DNA from 3 places in the Pseudomonas sp. P9_2 genome. Region 2 is predicted to be linked to each of the others. Evidence: predicted binding sites of a transcription regulator. Region 2 holds the regulator's gene; each other region holds the start of a gene.
The links. Region 2 encodes FliA, which starts transcription of late flagellar genes. Its sites were predicted from a motif close to CTAAAGTTTNNNNNNNNNNNGCCGNTAA; they were not measured.
Positions count from the first base shown of each region.

Region 1: a site for FliA is predicted at 1,822-1,849, ahead of flgM (flagellar biosynthesis anti-sigma factor FlgM). Genes of this name have one in related genera too.
Region 3: a site for FliA is predicted at 2,585-2,612, ahead of QMK52_RS20450 (methyl-accepting chemotaxis protein). Genes of this name have one in related genera too.

Region 1 covers NZ_CP125376.1:3,164,715-3,170,505, reverse strand. Annotated here, with positions in the region: gene QMK52_RS14165 (chemotaxis protein CheV) at 1-914, opposite strand, end outside; gene flgA (flagellar basal body P-ring formation chaperone FlgA) at 989-1,744, shown strand; gene flgM (flagellar biosynthesis anti-sigma factor FlgM) at 1,887-2,210, shown strand; gene QMK52_RS14150 (flagellar protein FlgN) at 2,259-2,729, shown strand; gene QMK52_RS14145 (flagellar brake protein) at 2,826-3,575, shown strand; gene QMK52_RS14140 (MFS transporter) at 3,633-5,012, opposite strand; rRNA gene rrf (5S ribosomal RNA) at 5,330-5,445, opposite strand; rRNA gene QMK52_RS14130 (23S ribosomal RNA) at 5,603-5,791, opposite strand, start outside.
Region 2 covers NZ_CP125376.1:3,492,817-3,498,607, reverse strand. Annotated here, with positions in the region: gene QMK52_RS15715 (protein-glutamate methylesterase/protein-glutamine glutaminase) at 1-128, opposite strand, end outside; gene QMK52_RS15710 (chemotaxis protein CheA) at 177-2,354, opposite strand; gene QMK52_RS15705 (protein phosphatase CheZ) at 2,366-3,154, opposite strand; gene QMK52_RS15700 (chemotaxis response regulator CheY) at 3,173-3,547, opposite strand; gene fliA (RNA polymerase sigma factor FliA) at 3,715-4,455, opposite strand; gene fleN (flagellar synthesis regulator FleN) at 4,452-5,285, opposite strand; gene flhF (flagellar biosynthesis protein FlhF) at 5,391-5,791, opposite strand, start outside.
Region 3 covers NZ_CP125376.1:4,584,354-4,590,144, reverse strand. Annotated here, with positions in the region: gene QMK52_RS20470 (LysR substrate-binding domain-containing protein) at 1-899, shown strand, start outside; gene QMK52_RS20465 (MmcQ/YjbR family DNA-binding protein) at 896-1,252, shown strand; gene QMK52_RS20460 (DUF1294 domain-containing protein) at 1,241-1,624, opposite strand; gene QMK52_RS20455 (undecaprenyl-diphosphate phosphatase) at 1,621-2,451, opposite strand; gene QMK52_RS20450 (methyl-accepting chemotaxis protein) at 2,679-4,313, shown strand; gene pnuC (nicotinamide riboside transporter PnuC) at 4,556-5,119, shown strand; gene QMK52_RS20440 (AAA family ATPase) at 5,116-5,640, shown strand; gene ggt (gamma-glutamyltransferase) at 5,761-5,791, opposite strand, start outside.

The DNA.
Region 1 (5,791 bases), 330 kb from region 2:
TTGATCCGGTCGACTACCCGGGATGCGAGGTCATCAGGACGGAACTTGGCCAGAAAGTCATCAGCACCAACCTTCTTGACCATTGCCTGATTGAATACCCCCGACAACGAAGTATGCAGGATGATATGCAGTTTTTGCATGCGTGGATCGTTGCGTATCTCGGCCGTGAGCGTGTAGCCGTCCATTTCCGGCATCTCGATGTCGGAGATCATCATCAGGAATTCTTCTTCGGGCTTCTTGCCTTCGTCCACCAGTTTGCGCAGGTAATCCAGGGCCTGACGACCATCATTGAGGGCCACCACGTCTACACCAACGGTCTGCAGGCAGCGTGTGACCTGCTTGCGCGCCACTGAGGAGTCGTCCACAGTCAATACGCGCAGGGACACCGCCTTGTGTGCAGTCTCGGCATCCACCACACCCACAGAGATGGTTTCCGAGGTGGGTGCCACTTCGGCGAGGATTTTTTCCACGTCGATGATTTCGACCAACTGGTTATCGACCCGTGTCACCGCCGTCAGGTAGTGATCGCGCCCGGTGCCCTTGGGCGGCGGATGGATCTCTTCCCAGTTCATATTGACGATACGCTCCACCGAGCGCACCAGGAAACCCTGGGTCTTGGTGTTGTACTCGGTGATGATCACAAAGGGGTTCTGGCGGTCTTGCAAACCCGCCGAGCCCGTGGCCATCGCCAGGTCAAGAATGGGAATAGTTGCGCCACGGATGTTGGCTACACCACACACCACTGGGCTGGACTTGGGCATGATCGTCAGCTTTGGGCATTGCAGCACTTCCCGCACTTTGAATACGTTGATGCCATACAACTGTTTGCCATCCAGGCGAAAAAGCAACAACTCCAGGCGATTCTGCCCTACCAGCTGTGTGCGCTGGTTTACTGAATCCATTACACCTGCCATGCCCTGACTCCTAAATCCTGGGGGTACGACGCGCACCCAACACTAAACGGCACGAGCTTTGCTATTTATTAAATATGGATATTAAAACGACAGTTTCCCGACGCCCTAGCCACCGCAGGCTGTTCTGCGCCGTGATGGCGCTGCTTGCCTTGAGCATTGGCGCTACCGCACGCGCCGACAATGTCACCCTGCCTGATCTCCTTATCGGCGTCACCCAAGGTTTTCTTGAATTCACTGTAGAAGATTATCTGGCGACCACGCAGACGCCGGGACGTTATGAAATTCAGGTCAGCCAGTTGGACCCGCGCTTGCGCATGCCGATGTGCGACAAGGAATTGACAGCCACGCTGGAAAGCCCTGCCCAGCCCATCGGACGCGTAACGGTAAAAGTTCGCTGTGAAGGCGCCTCGCCCTGGACGGTATTCGTGCCGGCTCAGGTCAAGCTGTTCCGCGATGTGGTAGTGGTCGCGCGGCCGTTGAAACGCACCGGCATCATCGGCTACGAGGATGTGGCCCTGCGCGAGCGCGATATCAGCCTGATCAACCAGGGCTACCTGACCTCAGTGGATCAGGCTATCGGGCAGAGACTCACCCGACCAATGGTCACCGATCAGGTCATCACACTGGTTCACCTGGAACAGGCTGAAGTGATTCGCAAGGGTGACCAGGTGGTGATTTCGGCCAGCAGTGGCGGGCTGAACGTAAGGATGCCAGGGGAGGCACTGTCCAATGGCGGCATGAGCGAGCAGATTCGCGTCAAGAATCTCAACTCCAATCGCGTGATCAAGGCGCGGGTCACGGCGCCTGGTCAGGTCGAGGTCGCTTTATAGATCACTGGAATCACAGGCCGGCTTTTCCTACACTGTGTGTTGGATGTCGAGCGGTACAGGTTTATTGTCAATCGAGCCTAAAGTTTGCCCGGGTATGGCCGAAAACATGGCAAGCGTCCAAATACCCAGAGGTTTTTTCACCATGGTCATTGATTTCAGTCGTTTGAATAACACCCAGGCTTTGCCGGGCAATACGCGCACCAACGGTGTCAAGGACAGCGTAGAAGCCAAGTCCCAGCCCTTGCCCGCCAAGGCAGAGCAGGCCAGCGCCAGCCAGAGCGGGGAATCGGTACACCTGAGCAATGAGGCTCAACAGTTGCAGAAGGTCACTGACTCGCTGCGTGATCAGCCGGTTGTCAATAAAGCTCGCGTGGCTGAGTTGAAACAGGCCATCGCCGACGGCAGCTATAAAGTCGACAGCAGCCGTGTAGCCAATAAGCTGCTTAACTTCGAAGCCGAGCGCTAGGCAAAAGCCTGCGCAGGGCTTTTGGACGCTTAAAACCCAAGGCCAGCCATGCACCCCGACGAACATCTGCTTCAACTGATCATTGATGATCTGGCGCCAACGCACCAGTTGCTTGAGCTGCTCAAGGAAGAATCCCTGGCCCTGTACGGCCGGGACATGCCCTTGCTCGAAGAAATCCTGGCGCGCAAGCAGTCGCTGATTGTGTTGCTCGAACAACACGGCAAGAAGCGCAGCCAGATACTCATCAGCCTGGGCCTGCCTGCCGATCACGAAGGCCTGGCACAACTGGCTAGCCACTCCTCGGTCGGTGATCAATTACTGGCGCAAAGCAAAGAACTCAATCAATTGCTTGCCCAGTGCCAGGAAGCCAACCTGCTCAACGGCCAATCAATCCAGCTTCAGCAAGCCACGACCGCCAATCAGTTGCGCATACTGCACGGTGGTGAGCCTCCGGCCCTGTACAACGCCCAAGGCTCCACCTCTCGCCTGGTCAAGCCAAGTACCCGCAGCCAAGCCTGACACCGGTTTACAGCGCGACCTATCCAAGGAGCGCTACATACTGGCAAAATGCCGGTTCTTGCGTGTAGTCGTACTTTGTCTGGAGATGGAAGAACCGTGTTCAACGCCCCTAATGCGGAAGATGCACCGCAGCCACCGAAGGTGCTCACTACGCCTCTGGAAGTCGCCAGCACATTACGGATGCTGCAAGAAAGCCATGATCCGCTGATCATCACTTTCCACGAACGCAGCCAGCGCTTTCAGAGCTATTTGGTGGATATTGATCGGGACAGCAAAACGCTGGCCCTGGATGAAATGATCCCCCGAGACGGTGAGCGCTACCTCGAGAACGGCGAACCCTTTCGTATCGAAGGCTTCCATGAAGGTGTACGGGTTGCCTGGGAAAGCAATGGCACGCTGAACATCAGCGAAAAAGACGGCCACCGTATCTATAGCGGCAGCATGCCTGACGAGGTGGTTTATCATCAGCGGCGCAATGCATTTCGCGCCGCACTGAAACTTGCGCAATTGGTGAATATCGAACTGGGCGGCGAGAAGCTCAAGGCACCGATCAGCGGCAAACTTCTGGACATTTCCGCCACTGGCTGCAAATTGCGCTTTGAAGGCGATATCTCCGAGCGCCTTCAGTTGGGCCAGGTCTATGACCGCTTTATCGCCGCCCTGCCCTTTGGCAGCATGACCACCTCCGTCGAACTGCGCTACCTGCACTTCGAAGACAAGATCAACACGACCTTTGCTGGCGTGCGTTTTCACAACATGAGTGGTTTGGTGCAGCGCCAGGTGGAGCGTTTTGTCTACCAGCTGCAGCGCGAGGCTCGGCGCTTCGACAAGGACGATGATCTTTAAGGTTTAGACGCTGAAATAAAAAACGGGCAGTTCCTGATAGGAACTGCCCGTTTTCATTCAGGGGCGTGCCCTGCTCAAGTCATGGGGATGTTCATCCGGGTCTACCGGCTCCTGCGGCTCTTCATTGGCTGGCTCATCAGTTACCGGGTCTGGCTCGGGTTCCGGGTCAGGGACAGTGACCTGCATCTGCTCCTGCACCACTTGCTCATCCACCCGTGGGTCGAGCGCTGCTACCAGCGGTGAACTGGACATGCTGTCAGGCATCGCTACGTGATGCAGCGGGGCGTCGTCGACCTGGTGCAGGTTGGTCACTGCTTTGGGACGGATGCGCCATACCAGGATCAACGCACACAAACTGAAAAACGCGTAGAGCATCTGGCTGCCGAACAACTTCATCACGACACCCGCCAACAGTGGGCCGATACTGGCGCCTATGCCGTAGGTCACCAACAACATGGCCGTCAGCGAAACCCGACGATCACCTTCTACATGATCGTTGGAAAAAGCCACTGCCAATGGGTAAAGGCAGAACTGCACCAGCGAACAGAAGAAGCCTGCCACAAACAGCACTTCCAGCGGTACTTGAGTCATGATCGCCAGCGGCAACGCTGTTACGGCCAGGCACAACGCAAAGCAGCGAATCAACAGCGCGCGGTCATAGCGGTCCGATAGCCATCCCAGCGGCCACTGAACGACCAAGCCGGCAAAAATGCAGCTACCCATGAACAAGCCGACTTGCTCAGTCGTCAGCCCCTGCTGAGACGCGTAGAGCGGCGCCAAACCGTAGAACGACCCAACGATCAAGCCCGCGCCCAGCACCGTACTGAGAGACTGTGGCACACGCTTTATAAAAAAACGGGGCTCCATCGGGGCCGGGTGCAGGGGCGCGGGGTGAATGCGTCGGGTCATGGCCACAGGCACCAGGCACAACGCAAAACACAACGCGACCAACATCAGCAGTTCAAGCCCAAGGTGAGGATGCATGACCAGGATCAACTGCCCCAGTACCAACCCGAGGTAGGACGCGATCATGTAGCCGCTGAACACTACGCCACGCTGCTTGGCATCCGCCTGTTCATTGAGCCAGCTTTCGATAACCATGTACTGGCACATCATCCCCAGGCCGACGATTATCCGCAGCACGATCCAGGCAGGTAGCCAATCAATCAAGCCATGACCCAGCACTGCCGCGCCGACGATTCCGGCGCAAGTCGCGTAGGCACGAATATGTCCAACGCGGGCTATCAGGCGATGCCCGATCTTGCCGCCCAGTACCAAGCCAAAATAGTTGGCGGCCATCAGCGCACCGACCCACAAACTGTCGACATTGTCTGCCGCCAGGCGCAAGGCCAGGTAAGTACTGAGCAGGCCGGAGCCAATCAGCATCATCAAAGAGGCGAAATAAAGGGCTCGAAAAGATTTCCAGATCTGGCGCATCGGCGTTCCGAGCGGCTCCTTGCGGTAAGGGATTGGGCTATCGGCATGATAGTCCGGGTGGTCGGGTCCGGACAGGCGGTGCGGCCTGTTTCCGGGGATTATTTTGCATAAGAGCTCAGACGTTGCACCTGTGTCTGTAGGTACACAACGGTAGAGATAAATACATGACGCCCCTGCTGTGAACCCTGAAGCGCTGCAAGGTTCGACTGATCTTTGAGGCTTTGCAAAAAGCTGTGGGTATTGAATAGCTCGGTACTTTTCAACCGCCCAAAACAAAACCCCTGTTTGCGTTAGCAAACAGGGGTTTCGGAATTTAATCTTGACGATGACCTACTCTCACATGGGGAAACCCCACACTACCATCGGCGATGCATCGTTTCACTGCTGAGTTCGGGATGGGATCAGGTGGTTCCAATGCTCTATGGTCGTCAAGAAATTCGGGTACTGAGTCGTGACCAGTTGGCCTCGCTTCAGCAAATTGGGTATGTGACAGCTTTCGGTGTTTTGTGAGCGTCGAACTTTCGGTTCATTGCGTCTTCACACACCGCAATCTGATGCTCGTTAGAGTAGTCAAATTGCTTGGGTGTTATATGGTCAAGCCTCACGGGCAATTAGTATTGGTTAGCTCAACGCCTCACAGCGCTTACACACCCAACCTATCAACGTCGTAGTCTTCGACGGCCCTTCAGGGAACTCAAGGTTCCAGTGAGATCTCATCTTGAGGCTAGTTTCCCGCTTAGATGCTTTCAGCGGTTATCTATTCCGAACATAGCTACCCG
Region 2 (5,791 bases):
TGATCGATCGCCTCTTTACCGTTGGTGGCCGTGCCGACCACCTGGATCGTTGGATCGGCGGAAAGAATTTCCGAGACGCGGCGGCGGAAGAAACCCGAATCGTCCACCACCAGGACCTTGACTGCCATAAACACTCCGTTAGGTGGGGCGGGCATGACCGCCCTGCCCCACCAGAATCAAATACGCCGTGCGGCGTAACGCTTGAGCATGCTTGGAACATCGAGAATCAACGCGATCCGACCGTCACCGGTAATAGTCGCGCCCGACATGCCCGGGGTGCCCTGCAGCATCTTGCCCAAAGGCTTGATCACCACTTCTTCCTGGCCCACCAGTTGATCGACCACAAAGCCGATGCGCTGGGTGCCCACGGACAGAATCACCACATGGCCTTCACGCTGCTCTTCATGCTTGGCCGACGCCACCAGCCAACGCTTGAGGTAGAACAATGGCAATGCCTTGTCGCGCACGATCACCACTTCCTGGCCGTCCACCACGTTGGTGCGCGACAGGTCGAGGTGGAAAATTTCGTTGACGTTGACCAGCGGGAAAGCGAACGCCTGGTTGCCCAGCATCACCATCAGCGTCGGCATGATCGCCAGGGTCAACGGCACCTTGATGACGATCTTGGAGCCCTGGCCCTTGGTCGAGTAGATGTTGATCGAGCCGTTGAGCTGGCTGATCTTGGTTTTCACCACGTCCATGCCGACGCCACGGCCGGATACGTCGGAAATCTCGGTCTTGGTCGAGAAGCCCGGGGCGAAGATCAGGTTGTAGCACTCGGTGTCGGTCAGGCGGTCGGCGGCGTCCTTGTCCATCACGCCGCGCTTGACCGCGATATTGCGCAAGATGGTCGGGTCCATGCCTTTGCCGTCATCGGTGATCGACAGCAGGATGTGGTCGCCCTCTTGCTCTGCGGCCAGGATCACCTTGCCGTTACGCGACTTGCCGGCGGCTTCGCGTTCTTCCGGGGTTTCTACCCCGTGGTCGACCGCGTTGCGCACCAAGTGGACCAGCGGGTCGGCGAGGGCCTCGACCAGGTTTTTATCCAGGTCGGTTTCTTCACCCACCAGTTCCAGGTTGATTTCTTTCTTGAGCTGGCGCGCCAGATCGCGGACCAGGCGCGGGAAGCGGCCAAAGACTTTCTTGATCGGCTGCATCCGCGTTTTCATCACGGCAGTTTGCAAGTCGGCGGTGACCACATCGAGGTTCGACACGGCCTTTTGCATGGCTTCGTCGCCGCTGTTCAGGCCCAGGCGCACCAGGCGGTTACGCACCAGCACCAGTTCGCCGACCATGTTCATGATGTCGTCCAGGCGTGCGGTATCGACGCGCACGGTGGTTTCGGCTTCACTGGCGGGCTTTTCCGCCGCGGCCGGTGCCGCTGCACGGGCAGGTGCCGGCGCGGGTGCCGGCTTGGCGACCGGCGCCGACGCTTTGGCGGCCGCCGGTGCGGCAGTGGCGACCGCTGCGGCGGCAGCTGGCGCCACTTCGGTGAACTTGCCTTTACCGTGCAGCTCGTCCAGCAGCGCTTCGAACTCGTGATCGGAGATCAACCCGTCGTCGGCAGGCACAGCCTTGGTGGCCGGGGCGGCAGCTGTGGCCGCGACTTCCGGCAGGGCTTCGGCCACAAAGGTGCCTTTGCCATGCAGTTGGTCGAGCAGTGCTTCGAACTCATCGTCGGTAATGTCGGTGCTGGCATTGGCATCCGGCACTTGCGGCGGCGCCACAGGGGCCACGGCATCGGCCGCGAACTGGCCCTTGCCATGCAACTGGTCGAGCAAGGATTCGAATTCTGCGTCGGTAATGTCTTCGCTGGTCGGCGTGGCGACAGGTGCAGCCGGCGCTTCAGCCTCGGCCTTGACCGCATTGAGCGAGTCGAGCAGCTGTTCGAACTCGCTGTCGGTCACGTCCGGTTCGGCTTCTACCACCGGCTCAGGCGCCGCTTGCACAACCGGCGCAGCGGCAGCCGGTTCAGCCAGGCGCGCCAGGGCGGCCAGCAGTTCCGGGGTAGCCGCCGTGATCGGCGCACGTTCACGCACCTGGCTGAACATGCCGTTGACTGCATCCAGTGCTTCGAGAATCACGTCCATCAATTCCGAATCAACGTGACGCTCACCCTTGCGAAGGATGTCGAACACGTTCTCGGCGATGTGGCAGCACTCCACCAGCTCATGGAGCTGGAGGAAGCCGGCGCCCCCTTTTACAGTGTGAAAACCGCGAAAAATTGCATTGAGCAGGTTCGCATCATCCGGTCGGCTTTCCAGCTCGACCAGTTGTTCGGACAGTTGCTCTAGAATTTCGCCGGCCTCTACAAGGAAATCCTGAAGGATTTCTTCATCGGCGCCGAAGCTCATGTGGGTGCTCCTTAGAAGCCTAAACTGGATAACAGGTCATCTACGTCATCCTGACCTGACACAACGTCTTCACGTTTATCGGCATGAATCTGCGGACCTTCACCCTTGGCGAGATGTTTTTGTGGATCTTTTTCCGAGAGGATCGCTTCGCGGTCGTGTTCGATGCCGGCAAAACGGTCGACCTGGCCGGCCATCAGCACCAATTTGAGCAAGTTGCTTTCCACTTCGGTGACCAATTGGGTCACGCGCTTGATCACCTGGCCGGTGAGGTCCTGATAATCCTGGGCCAGCAGGATGTCGTTGAGATTGCTGGCCACCGTGCGGTTCTCTTGCTCGCTGCGCGACAGGAAACCGTCGACCCGACGCGCCAACTCACGAAATTCCTCAGCGCCCACTTCACGGCGCATGAAGCGGCCCCAGTCAACGCTCAGGGCCTGGGCTTCGCTGGCCATGCCGTTGACCAGAGGCGTGGCGTTTTCCACCAGGTCCATGGTGCGGTTGGCAGCGGCCTCGGTCAGCCTGACCACATACGACAGGCGCTCAGTGGCGTCGGTGATCTGTGAAATTTCTTCGGCCTGGGGCATGCGCGGGTCAATCTGGAAATTGACGATCGCACTGTGCAGCTCGCGTGTGAGCTTGCCCACTTCCTGGTACAGGCCGCGGTCACGGGTCTGGTTAAGCTCATGGATCAACTGCACCGCATCGGCGAACTGGCCTTTTTCCAGGCTGTCGACCAACTGGTGAGCATGTTTTTTCAGGGTCGACTCAAAGTCGCCCTGTGACGTTTCGTTATGCTCCATAGCTCCCCCGTGGCGACATCAATGACCGATGCGTTCGAAGATTTTTTCAATCTTCTCTTTCAAGGCCAGCGCTGTGAATGGCTTGACCACGTAACCGTTGACCCCGGCTTGGGCGGCTTCGATGATCTGTTCACGCTTGGCTTCGGCGGTCACCATCAGCACAGGCAGGCTGCGCAGCTTTTCATCGGCGCGCACGTGGCGCAGCAGGTCGATACCGGTCATGCCCGGCATGTTCCAGTCAGTTACCAGAAAGTCGATGCTGCCGCTGTTGAGGATCGGAATCGCCGTAATGCCGTCATCCGCCTCGACCGTGTTGGTGAACCCAAGGTCACGCAACAGGTTTTTAATGATCCGCCGCATCGTTGAGAAGTCATCAACGATGAGGATTTTCATGTTCTTGTCCAATTCGACCTCCAAGCAGTCTTAAACGCGCCCAGCACCTGGACGCGCCATTTCAATCAACAGGCGTTACACAAAAAGGACTGCCCAGGGCACCACGGTACTCACCCGCAAAACCCTGCGGTTTCGCGGTAGCGTCTGCAGTGTCCCCACACTGCCTGTCAGCGCGCGCGCCACTCTCCCAATCGCCCCCGCAAGCGGGCGGCGCACTGGCTATGCAACTGGCTGACACGCGACTCGCTGACCCCCAGGACCTCACCGATTTCCTTGAGGTTCAGCTCTTCGTCGTAGTACAGCGCCAGCACCAGGCGCTCACGCTCGGGCAAGTTGGCAATCGCGTCCGCCAACGCTTTCTGGAAACGTTCGTCCTCCAGATCGCGCGACGGTTCAAGATGTGCACTCGCGCCGTCCTCGTGCAGCCCTTCGTGTTCGCCGTCCTGTAAAAGGTCGTCGAAACTGAACAGGCGGCTGCCCAAGGTATCGTTCAAAATCCCGTAGTAATCGTCGAGACTCAATTGGAGTTCGGCCGCAACTTCATGATCTTTAGCGTCACGACCGGTTTTTGCTTCAATTGCACGAATTGCATCACTGACCATGCGGGTATTGCGGTGTACCGAACGCGGCGCCCAATCGCCTTTACGCACCTCGTCGAGCATTGCGCCACGGATACGGATACCCGCATACGTCTCGAAACTGGCACCCTTGCTCGCGTCGTATTTGGTCGACACTTCAAGCAGGCCGATCATACCGGCCTGGATCAAGTCTTCGACCTGCACGCTCGCCGGCAGGCGCGCCAACAGGTGATAGGCAATGCGCTTGACCAGAGGCGCATAGCGCTCGATCAATTCGCCCTGGCTGTCACGTGCCGACTTTTTGTAAAGGTTGTAGCCGCTGGATGTCATAGCACCGGTCCCGCACTCGTCTGATGCACCAAACGCTCGACGAAAAACTCCAGATGCCCCCGCGGATTGGCGGGCAACGGCCAGGTATCGACCTTCTGGGCAATGGCCTTGAACGCCAGTGCGCACTTCGAACGAGGGAACGCTTCGTAGACCGCACGCTGCTTTTGCACGGCCTTGCGCACACACTCGTCATAGGGAACTGCGCCGACGTATTGTAAAGCCACATCGAGGAAGCGATCCGTGACCTTGGTCAACTTGGCGAACAGGTTGCGCCCTTCCTGCGGGCTCTGGGCCATGTTGGCCAGCACGCGAAAGCGGTTCATGCCGTAGTCACGGTTAAGCAGTTTGATCAGCGCGTAGGCGTCGGTGATGGAAGTAGGTTCGTCGCACACCACCAGCAGCACCTCCTGCGCGGCGCGCACAAAGCTGACCACCGATTCGCCGATCCCGGCGGCGGTGTCGATCACCAGCACGTCGAGGTTGTCGCCGATATCACTGAAGGCCTGGATCAGCCCGGCATGTTGCGCGGGGCTCAGGTGCACCATGCTCTGGGTGCCCGAGGCAGCCGGCACGATACGAATGCCACCGGGCCCCTGGAGCAGCACATCGCGCAGCTCACAGCGGCCCTCGATCACATCGGCAAGGGTATGTTTGGGTGTCAGCCCCAGCAGAACGTCCACGTTCGCCAAGCCCAAATCAGCATCCAGCAGCATGACGCGACGGCCAAGCTCTGCCAGGGCCAGGGACAAATTCACTGACACGTTAGTTTTGCCGACGCCACCTTTGCCGCCGGTCACCGCGATCACCTGTACGGGATGCATGCTGCCCATTTTATTTCTTTACCTTGTCTTGCTTAGACGCAGGCTACATGGCTTGGCCGCTTGAAACGCTTGCAGACCATCGATGTAGGTACATTTCACGGTGTTCATCCTGCCTCAACCGACCCGTTTTGCCGGGTGGTGGTAAAGGTCGGCGAACATATCGGCCATCGCTTCCTCGCTAGGCTCTTCTTGCATTTGCACACTGACGGCACGGCTGACCAACTGATGACGGCGCGGCAGATGCAGATCATCCGGGATCCGCGGCCCGTCGGTCAGGTAGGCGACCGGTAATTCATGACTGATGGCCAGGCTCAACACTTCGCCCAGGCTCGCGGTTTCGTCGAGCTTGGTGAGGATGCAGCCGGCCAGACCGCAGCGTTTGTAACTATGGTACGCGGCGGTAAGAACCTGTTTCTGGCTGGTGGTTGCAAGCACCAGGTAATTTTTCGACTTGATGCCACGCCCGGCCAGGCTTTCGAGCTGCATACGCAGGGCCGGGTCGCTGGCTTGCAGGC
Region 3 (5,791 bases), 1.1 Mb from region 2:
TTAACGATCTCTACTATTTCGCCAAAGTGGTCGAAGCCGGTGGTTTCGCCGCGGCGGGCCGGCTATTGGGGATACCCAAGTCCAGGCTGTCGCGGCGCATTGCCGAGCTCGAAGAACGCCTGGGAGCGCGCTTGCTGCAACGCACTACCCGGCAATTGACGCTGACTGCCGTGGGCGAACGTTATCTGCGCCATTGCCAGGCGATGTTGCTGGAAGCGGAGATGGCCGATGAGGCGGTGGCCAGCATGTCCAGCGAGCCGCGTGGACGCCTGCGGGTCACGTGTCCGGTGGGTCTGGCCCAGCAGATTCTGCCGGAACTGGTGGCCGGCTTTCTGGCCGCGCACCCGTTGGTGCAATTGGACATGACCTTGGTCAATCGCCGTGTCGACCTGGTCGCCGAAGGCATTGACGTGGCGCTACGCGTGCGAGAGTTGGGCGACGAAGACCCGCTGCTGGTCACCAAACGCTTGCGCCAGGCGCATACCGTATTGGTCGCCAGCCCCGGCTTCATGCGTGATCGGCAAGTCGAAACCCTGGAAGACCTCAAACAACTGCCCATACTCGGTGCACTTGAGGCGGACCGCATGGTGCACCAACGCATTATCGACCCACAGGGCAACGCCCATGAGTTGGTGATGGAGGCCCGCCTGGGCATCGAAGACTTTATCGTGCGCAAGACCAGCGCGCTACTCGGCGTCGGCTTCACCGTGCTGCCGATGATGTATTGCGAAGAGGAACTGGCCAGCGGCCGCCTGGTGCAGCTGCTGCCGCAGTGGTCGTTGCCGGGCGGCTGGTTGCAGGCCGTGTACCCGCATCGGCGCGGCGTGCTGCCGGCGATCCGCGCGTGGATCGACTATCTGGAAGAAGGCTTCAAAGGCTGTGGAGATCGATTGTTATGAGCATGACTGAAGCACAAGTGGCCGCGTTCTGCCTGACCCTGCCCGGTGCGCGGGAAGATTATAAGTGGGGCGGCGTGCGCGTGTTCTCGATTGCCGGCAACAAGATGTTCGCCTTGCAGAACCTGCGCGGCGACTCGCTGGCGTTCAAGGTCGACAAGGAACTGTTCCTGGGCCACGTCGACCGCCCCGGCATCCACCCCGCACCGTATCTGGCGCGGGCGCAGTGGATTATCATGAATACGCCCTACCCGCTGGGCGCCGACGAGCTGCGTGGTTTGTTGCAGCGCTCCCACCAACTGGTGGTCAGCAAGCTGCCCAAGCGCACGCAGGTCGGTTTGTTGCTAGAGGATTGAAAGCAGCGTACCGCCCAGGAACAGCTGGTCCAGCCAAAACACCTGATGCAGCAGCACGATCACCCAGAACAGCACCTGGTAAGACACCTTGCGCGTCTTGTGTCGGAACACCTGCTGGGCAATCAGCGCACCCGGCCAACCGCCGGCCAGCTCGACAGCGTGCAGAATGTTTTCCGGGGTGCGCCTGCCCTCGGTCTGCGCCTTGCGCTTGTCGCTCCAGTACAGGAAGAACGCCACCACGCTGACCACGCCATACGCCGCCAGCGGGATCACCGTCTCGCCGCGATACCATAGCAGCGCCGAACCCAGCAGTGGCGCGGCGCATAACAACACAAAGATCAGCGCCTTCAGGCGTGGATGCTGGATGCTCATGGCTTGACGGCCGTCCAGTCGATCCAGCCGAATTGCCAGGTCGCCAGGATGACCAGGCCGAACGCAATCCGGTACCAGGCAAAGACTGCGTAGCTGTGGCTGGCGATGAACTTGAGCAAGCCCTTGACCGCGATCATGGCGAAGATGAACGAGGTGACAAAACCAATGGCGAATACCGGGAAGTCCGCCGGCTGGAACAGATCGCGGTACTTGTAGCCCGAGTACACCGCTGCCCCGACCATGGTCGGCATGGCCAGGAAGAACGAAAACTCGGTGGCCGTCTTGCGCGACAGGCCGAACAACAGGCCGCCGATGATCGTCGCACCGGAGCGCGAAGTGCCCGGGATCATTGCCAGGCACTGGGCCAGGCCGACCTTGAGGGCGTCTCTCCAGGTAATGTCATCCACCGTTTCAGCACGCACCGCATGTTGGCGCTGTTCGGCCCACAACATGATCACCCCACCGACCACCAGGGCACTGGCGACGGTGATCGGGTTGAACAGGTAATGCTTGATCAGGTCGGCAAAAATCACCCCGAGTACCACCGCCGGCAATACGGCGATGATCAGGTTGACGGTGAAACGCCGGGCCTTGGGCTGGGTCGGCAGGCCGATGACCACATCGAGGATCTTGCGGCGAAACTCCCAGACCACCGCGAGAATCGCGCCCAGCTGGATGATGATATTGAAAGCTTCGAAACGCTCGCCGCCGAAATTGATCAGGTCGGCGACGATGATCTGGTGCCCGGTGCTGGAGATCGGCAGGAACTCCGTCAGCCCCTCGACGATGCCGAGAATCAATGCCTGTATGGCGGTCCAAAAATCCATGCTCTCTCCAAAGGTCATGCGCATGGCATGCCTCTTAAGTTTTTTTAAAGTTCACTGACGACGAGCGCACTCAAGCGCCCGCGGTTGATTCTCAACGCCGGTCTGCAAAAATTCCGTGAAAAATCAGGCAGTACTCAGGTTTTTCGATTCCGGGCCGAAAGCCTATCAGACACGCCGGAAATCTCGAAGCAGCACCACAATTATAAAGAGCATGGAGTGACAGGACGATGAACAGTTTGCGCAGCATGTCGATCAGCCGCCGCCTTTGGCTGATCCTGATAGTCGCCGTGTTGATGCTGCTGGCCTTGGGGCTGCTGATGCTGAACCAGATCCACGGCGACCTCTACCAGGCCAAGCGCCAGCAGACCCAGCACGTGGTGCAGACCGCCAGCGGCGTACTCGGGTATTACCAGAACCTGGAGAAAACCGGGGTACTGACCCGCGACGCCGCGCAGCAGCAAGCCCTGAGCGCGGTGCGTGGCCTGCGCTACGATCACGATGACTACTTCTGGATCAACGACCTCACCCCCGTGATGATCATGCACGCGGCCAACCCCAAGCTCGATGGCCAGAACCTCTCGGCGATTCGTGACCCGGATGGTTTCGCCGTGTTCAATGAGTTCGTGATTCTGGCCAAGGCCAAGGGCGCCGGCATCGTCAACTATCGCTGGCCGAAACCGGGCGCCGACGCACCGGTGGAGAAAACCTCCTATATCCAGCTGTTCGAACCCTGGGGCTGGATCATCGGCTCCGGCGTGTACGTGGATGATGTGCAGGCCGAGTTCAAGACCCAGGTATGGAAAGCCTCGGCAATCGGCCTGGGCATTGCACTGATGATGGCCGTGCTGGTGGTGCTGATCGCCCGCAGTATCGTGCAGCCGTTGCAGGCGGCGGTGAATGCCATGGGCAATATTGCCAGCGGTGAAAGCGACCTGACCCGCAGCCTGGACACCCATGGCAGCGACGAGCTTACCCAGCTGGCCCGCCATTTCAATGGCTTCACCGCCAAGTTGCGCCAGGTGGTCGGCCAACTGCAGACGTGCGCGAACGCGCTGGGCCAGTCATCCACGGAGCTGGGCCACAACGCCAGCCAGGCCCACGACCGCAGCCAGCAGCAATCGCAGCAGATGGAACTGGTGGCCACCGCCATCAACGAAGTCACTTACGGCGTGCAGGACGTGGCCAAGAATGCCGAGCACGCGGCCAGCGAAATGCGCGATGCCCAGGCCCAGGCGCAACAGGGCCAAGTGAATATTGACGGCAGTTTGCAGCAGATCGATCAGCTCTCCTCCACCATCAGCCAGGCTGTGGAGGTAATCCGCACGCTCTCCAGCGAAAGCACGCAGATCGGCGGCGTACTCGAAGTGATCCGTTCCATCGCCGACCAGACCAACCTGCTCGCCCTCAACGCCGCCATCGAAGCCGCCCGCGCCGGGGAGCAAGGCCGTGGCTTTGCGGTGGTTGCCGATGAAGTGCGCTTGCTGGCCCAGCGCACGCAAAAGTCCACCGCCGAAATCCAGGTGATGATCGAGCGCCTGCAAGGCCACTCGGAAGCGGCGGTCAAGGTCATCAGCGACAGCCACAGCGCCTCGCAACTGACCATCGAACAGGCCGGCCAGGCCGGAGCCAGCCTCACCGCCATCGGCCAGGCACTGCATAACCTCAACGGGTTGAATGCTTCGATTGCCAGCGCCACCCTGCAACAAGCCCATGTGGTGGAAGACATCAACCAGAACGTCACCCAGGCGGCCGGGCTGTCCCACAGCACGGCGCTGGCGGCGGAACAATCCAGCGTGGCGAGTGCGCAGTTGCGGGGCTTGAGTGAACAGCTTGATGGGCTGTTGCGCCAATTCCGAATCTAGCGCCGGGTAAATTGTGGGAAGGGGCTTGCTTAGCCCTATGTAGGAGCGAGCTTGCTCGCGAAAAACGTCAACGGTAACGCGTGTTTCCTGAGTAAACGCGGCGCCTCTGGGTTTTTCGCGAGCAAGCTCGCTCCTACACAGGGCATGGGGCAAGCCCCCTCCCACATTTGTATGGCTGTGTTTTGAGGATCGCTGAGCTCTGGGTACAATCACCGCCCTCTCCCACTTCCCAAGGATCCGCCATGTCCGGGCTTGAACTGTTCGCCGCCGCCCTGGGGGTGATCGCTGTCTGGCTGACGGTCAAACAAAACCCTTGGTGCTGGCCCATCGGCCTGGTGATGGTGCTGCTCTACACCTGGGTGTTTTTCGAGGTCAAGCTCTACTCCGACATGCTGCTGCAAGTGGTCTACGCCGCGTTGCAGGTGTATGGCTGGTGGCAATGGACCCGTGCCGGCGAAGTCAAACAGGGCCGTCAGGTCACCAGCCTGCGAGCGCCTGCGATCATGATCAGCCTGGCCGTAGGCGCCGTCGGCAGCCTGTTGCTTGGCGCCGCCATGGCCCACTGGACCGACGCCGCCCAACCCTGGCTCGACGCCGCCCTCACCGGTTTCAGCCTGGTGGCGCAGATGTGGATGGCGCAAAAGCGCGTGCAGTGCTGGGCGCTGTGGATTGTCGTTGACGTGATTTTTGTCGGCCTGTTTCTCTACAAAGGCCTCTATCTCACTGCGGCGCTCTATGCACTGTTTACCGTGATTGCGGTACAAGGCTGGCGCGAATGGCGCGCCGACCCGGCGTTGCACTCATGAAGGTGGTGGTATTGGCAGGCCCCGAATCCAGCGGCAAAAGCTGGTTGGCGGCGCAACTGCACGCGCACTTCGGCGGGTTGATGGTGGGTGAATACGTGCGGCATTTCATCGATCACCATCAGCGTGACACGACCCTGGCGGATATCCCCGCCATCGCCCATGGCCAATTAGCCTGGGAAGACAGCGCCCGCGCCCGGCATCCTGCGCTGTTGATCCTCGACACCCACCTGCTGACCAACAGGCTATGGAGCCAGACCCTGTTTGGCGATTACCCCGGTTGGCTTGATGACGAACTGCTGGCCCGGCAGTACGACCTGCACCTGCTGCTATCCCCCGAGGACGTGGAATGGAGCGCCGATGGCCAGCGCTGCCAGCCGGAACTGGCCGACCGCCGGGCGTTTTTCCAGGCCAGCCTGGAGTGGATGCAAGAGCATCAACAGCCGGTGGTGGTGATTCGCGGGGATTGGGAGCAGCGTCGCCAGGCGGCATTTTCCGCAGTAGAGCAGTTGCTCAAGCGCTGACACACTTCCCCTGTGGGAGCGGGCTTGCCCGCGAATGCTATGTATCAGCTAGCAAATGCATAGACTGACCCACCGCTTTCGCGGGCAAGCCCGCTCCCACATTTTTTACCGTACCAGGCTTTAGTAACCCAACGACAAGCCCGTGTTGCGC